DNA from 2 places in the Psychrobacillus psychrodurans genome. Region 2 is predicted to be linked to the other one. Evidence: a T-box and tRNA genes for the amino acid it is inferred to sense, from the RefSeq annotation. Region 2 holds a T-box; the other holds one or more tRNA genes.
The links. A T-box is a leader RNA that pairs with one kind of tRNA and senses whether it is charged. The one in region 2 lies ahead of tyrS (tyrosine--tRNA ligase), so its partner is inferred to be a tRNA-Tyr.

Region 1: it encodes a tRNA-Tyr, which carries the amino acid that the T-box ahead of tyrS (tyrosine--tRNA ligase) is inferred to sense. The anticodon was not compared.

Annotation. Positions count from the first base shown of each region.
Region 1 is NZ_CP189791.1:3,800,773-3,803,169, reverse strand. It holds rRNA gene ACQCPR_RS18865 (23S ribosomal RNA) at 1-149, shown strand, start outside; rRNA gene rrf (5S ribosomal RNA) at 335-450, shown strand; tRNA gene ACQCPR_RS18855 (tRNA-Asn) at 877-951, shown strand; tRNA gene ACQCPR_RS18850 (tRNA-Thr) at 965-1,037, shown strand; tRNA gene ACQCPR_RS18845 (tRNA-Val) at 1,196-1,271, shown strand; tRNA gene ACQCPR_RS18840 (tRNA-Tyr) at 1,292-1,375, shown strand; tRNA gene ACQCPR_RS18835 (tRNA-Gln) at 1,382-1,456, shown strand; tRNA gene ACQCPR_RS18830 (tRNA-Ala) at 1,482-1,554, shown strand; gene ACQCPR_RS18825 (GNAT family N-acetyltransferase) at 1,663-2,253, shown strand; gene rocF (arginase) at 2,324-2,397, shown strand, end outside.
Region 2 is NZ_CP189791.1:2,580,524-2,582,920, forward strand. It holds gene ACQCPR_RS12450 (hypothetical protein) at 58-222, shown strand; gene tyrS (tyrosine--tRNA ligase) at 273-1,535, opposite strand; T-box leader at 1,583-1,778, opposite strand; gene ACQCPR_RS12460 (transglycosylase domain-containing protein) at 1,878-2,397, shown strand, end outside.

The sequences.
Region 1 (2,397 bases), 1.2 Mb from region 2:
GCATCTAAGCACGAAGCCCCCCTCAAGATGAGATTTCCCATTACGCAAGTAAGTAAGATCCCTCAAAGACGATGAGGTAGATAGGTTCGGGGTGGAAGCGTGGCGACACGTGCAGCTGACGAATACTAATCGATCGAGGACTTAACCAAATTTGTTTAACGTAACAATGTCGTTTATCCAGTTTTGAGTGAACAAACACTCTATATATGAGGGTTTCAAGATACAAGCAGTGCTAGGAAACAAGTGAGAGAAGGAAGGAACGTACTAACGTACGTGACTGACAGATCGAATGAAGTTGACAACGCAATGCGCCGTCTATTGAAAGCCGAATGAGTCTAGTGATGATGGCGAAGAGGTCACACCCGTTCCCATACCGAACACGGAAGTTAAGCTCTTCAGCGCCGATGGTAGTTGGGGGTCTCCCCCTGTGAGAGTAGGACGTCGCTGGGCACCAAGAAAAAGTCGTTACCGAGCAATTGGTAGCGGCTTTTTTTGTATAAATAAATAAGCCGTAGGCAGTCTATCTCTTAAGAAAGTATGCGAGAAAGTAGAGGGGCAAAGAGTTCGAGGAAGCAAGTGAGAGAGACTCGGAGCGTATAACATACGCGAGAATTGAACGAATGCGGCTGACAAAGAAATCTGCCGACTCATAGGTTTTATATAGAGTATTTATCATAATTAAGCTATGATAAGATCGTTGTTAATTCCTAATCTACTCACCAAGGCACTTATTTCTCATCACATTAGTAGAGTGCTTACATACATAAGAAAGAGTACAAAATCAAAAAGAATACTTTTTTTCAATTCTTCAAATACAGACTTGAATTTTTAAGAAGAGTTGCTATAATTATATTTGTACTTTAAATAGGTATACGTTCCGAAGTAGCTCAGTGGTAGAGCAATCGACTGTTAATCGATCGGTCGTAGGTTCGAGTCCTACCTTCGGAGCCATTTTTTTGTCTTTGCTTCCATAGCTCAGTAGGTAGAGTGCTTCCATGGTAAGGAAGAGGTCACCGGTTCAAATCCGGTTGGAAGCTTCACTACAAATTATTTAAGGAAAAAACTTGTCTTAATGTCAGATATATGATATTATAGTTCTTGTCTGGTTTTTACATAAATGAGGAATAGTTTTACATGAATGAATAATAGTAGTTCGAGATGGAAATCTATACTGTACCAGCATTCATAAAACCCAGGAGGATTAGCTCAGCTGGGAGAGCATCTGCCTTACAAGCAGAGGGTCGGCGGTTCGAGCCCGTCATCCTCCACCATTATATTTATACGTAGCTTTGGAGGGGTAGCGAAGTGGCTAAACGCGGCGGACTGTAAATCCGCTCCTTAGGGTTCGGCGGTTCGAATCCGCCCCCCTCCACCAGTTTATTGGGGTATAGCCAAGCGGTAAGGCAATGGATTTTGATTCCATCATGCCCTGGTTCGAATCCAGGTACCCCAGCCAATCGTTTTTAAATTTAAAATAACATGGGGCCTTAGCTCAGCTGGGAGAGCGCCTGCCTTGCACGCAGGAGGTCAGCGGTTCGATCCCGCTAGGCTCCATAAATAGTATAGTTAAACTCTTTCAATCAAAAGTTGAAAGAGTTTTTTTGTATAAAAAATGCTTTTCAAAATAGAGTTGTTTCCTTTATGATGAAATAAAAAAGTGAGGTGTACGATTTGACTGAGACATTAACCTATGGGGATGTGACTTTACGTCCGCTTCTAATTTCAGATTGTGAACTATTGTGGGAACTTTATGAACCAGAGATATTTGAATTTATGTTAAATAGGATTGAAAGCAAAGAACAGCTAGAAAAGTGGTTGTGTGCTGGGATTCATCAAATGAATGTGGATAGCACTGCTTTGGCATTTGTAGTTGAAAATACAAACACAAAAGAAATTATGGGGACCACTCGTATTTATGCGATGGATCAGTCGAATAATAGTTGTGAGATAGGTTCTACTTTCTATGGGAAACAATATCAGCGTACACACGTAAATACAACCTGCAAGTATATGTTGTTAAAGTATTGCTTTGAGCAAATGGGTATGATCCGAGTTCAGTTTAAAACAGATGAATTAAATCTATCCTCTCAACGGGCAATTGAACGAATTGGCGGCGTAAAAGAGGGTATACTGCGTAATGAACGAATACGATCTAACGGTTCTGTTCGAAATGCGGTTGTATACTCTATTATTGAAAGTGAATGGTTGGTAGTGAAATACAAGCTTGTTCAATTAATGAATAAATATTCGTAATTATGCTTGGTTGAGCCAAACACCCTTTAGCATTTACAATGGGAGTAACAACTTAAGGGGGTATAAAATAATGAGTAAATTAAACATTTCAATTATAGGGGTTCCAATGGACCTGGGTCAAAATAGACGAGGCGTCGATATGGG
Region 2 (2,397 bases):
TTAAACAAAACTGGTCAATACTAACGAGGAACTTTTAAGAAATAGGAGGGTCTTTGTATGAAAAAAGTTAAATCGTTTAGTTCACCCAATAAGAAGAAAAAAGATAATGTTACAGGCGAAAATTATCTGGAATATCAAAAATTAAATGAGCATGAAAAGAAACAGCTTCAAGTAAAAGATGGCCAGAATAATCACCACATAGATGAGCGTGGCGGTTTTTAATCAGTTTAAAAAGCTACTCCCCTTTAGAGTATTGGGAAGTAGCTTTTATCTTATACAAACTTAATCATTTTATAGTTTTTCTTACCTCTGCGCATAATCATAAACTCATCTTCTAATCGATCTTCTCCACCTACTACGTATGCAACATCTGTGATTTTTTCTCCATTAATAGAAATAGCACCATTGGTTACATCTTCTCGTGCCTGACGTTTAGATGGGGAGACTGCGGCCTCCACTATGAAGTCTACAATAGTTTTGTCCTCTTTAGACATCTCAACTGAAGGTACATCTTTAAAAGCATCTTTCATTTCTTCTGCAGTCAAAGCCTTCAAATCACCGCTAAATAATGCCTGGGAAATTCGAATGGCTTGGTCCAATGCATCTTGTCCATGGATTAAGCGAGTCATTTCTTCAGCTAGCGTTATTTGTGCTTTTCTTAAGTGCGGCTCATTTTCAACCGTTACTTCTAAGGCCTCAATTTCTACACGCTCTAAGAAAGTAAAGATTTTCAAATATTTAATAACATCTGAATCTGCTGTATTAATCCAGAACTGATAAAATTCGTATGGAGATGTCTTTTTGGCATCTAACCATATCGAACCTGATGCAGATTTGCCAAACTTTGTTCCATCAGCTTTTGTTACTAAAGGAATAGTAATACCATAGGCCTTCGTATTATCATCATGTGTTTTACGAATCACCTCTAAACCAGTAGTAATATTCCCCCATTGGTCGGATCCACCCACTTGAACTCGACATCCAAAATGGTCATATAAATGATTAAAATCAATCCCCTGAATAAGCGTATATGCAAATTCCGTAAAAGACAGTCCTGTATCTAAGCGAGAAGCAATAGAATCTTTTCCAAGCATATAATTGATGTTAATTAATTTTCCAAAGTCTCTTAGAAATTCAATTACATTCATGGAGCCAATCCAATCACGGTTATTTACCATTTGTGCACCGTTTTCGGATTGAAAATCAAAAATTTGCTCCATTTGTTTTTTTATCCCCTGGACATTCAAATCAATCTGCTCTGTCGTTTGTAATTGACGCTCTTCTGAACGACCGGAAGGATCTCCAATCATCCCTGTTGCTCCACCAACTAAAAGAATTGGTTTATGTCCGTGCATTTGGAACCGTCTTAACGTTAATAATGGTACGATATGGCCAATATGCATACTGTCAGCAGTCGGATCCACCCCACAGTACAATGAGATTTTCTCCTTATTTAGAAGCTGTTCCATACCTTCCGCATCTGTTTGCTGATATAAAAGACCTCTCCAAGCTAAATCATCTAATAAGTTCACCATATAATCTCCTCCTTAAAATAAAAAAGTCCCTACATGATATATAATCATGCAGGGACGCTTAATCGTTAGCGCGGTACCACCCAGCTTGAAGGAATTACTCCCTCCGCCTCAATCACCGTATCGTTGTGAGTACGTTTAACTCCAAGCCTGTAATTCGTTTTTATACACTGACTAGCTCTCACCAACCGCTAGCTCTCTTCACAGTATGCATAAATACTACTTCGGACTTTTCTTCGTTAAAATATATACCTATTTTACCTAATTTACATTGGATGTCAATAACTATGTCTAACAATATGTGCGTATGGTATAATAATTCAAGATTTAGGGGGCGAGAACTGAATGAAGAAATGGCTAGAAAAAATACAGAATTATAAAGATAAATTTGATGTATGGGAATCTACGAAATGGGCTAAGGGATTAAGAATATCTTCCGGTGTTTTATGGAATCTATGTTTACTTCTCATGGTCGGAATCCTGACAATGGGTGTATTCGGCGTATCCGTCGGCGCTGGATATTTCGCATCATTAGTAAAAGAAGAACCTCTTCGTGATAAGGAAGAAATGCGAAGTGCTGTATTTAATTATGATGAGACTTCAGAAGTCTATTTTGACGGGGATGTATATTTAGGTAAATTACGTACTGATTTGGAACGAACAGAAACAAAGTTATCAGAGGTATCTCCTCATGTAATTGATGCAGTACTTGCTACTGAGGATGAGTATTTTGAAGTGCATAATGGCATTGTACCAAAAGCAATATTCCGCGGATTACTTCAAGATGTATCTAACTCAGATACACAAACTGGTGGATCAACACTAACCCAACAATTGATCAAAAATCAAATTTTAACAAACGAAG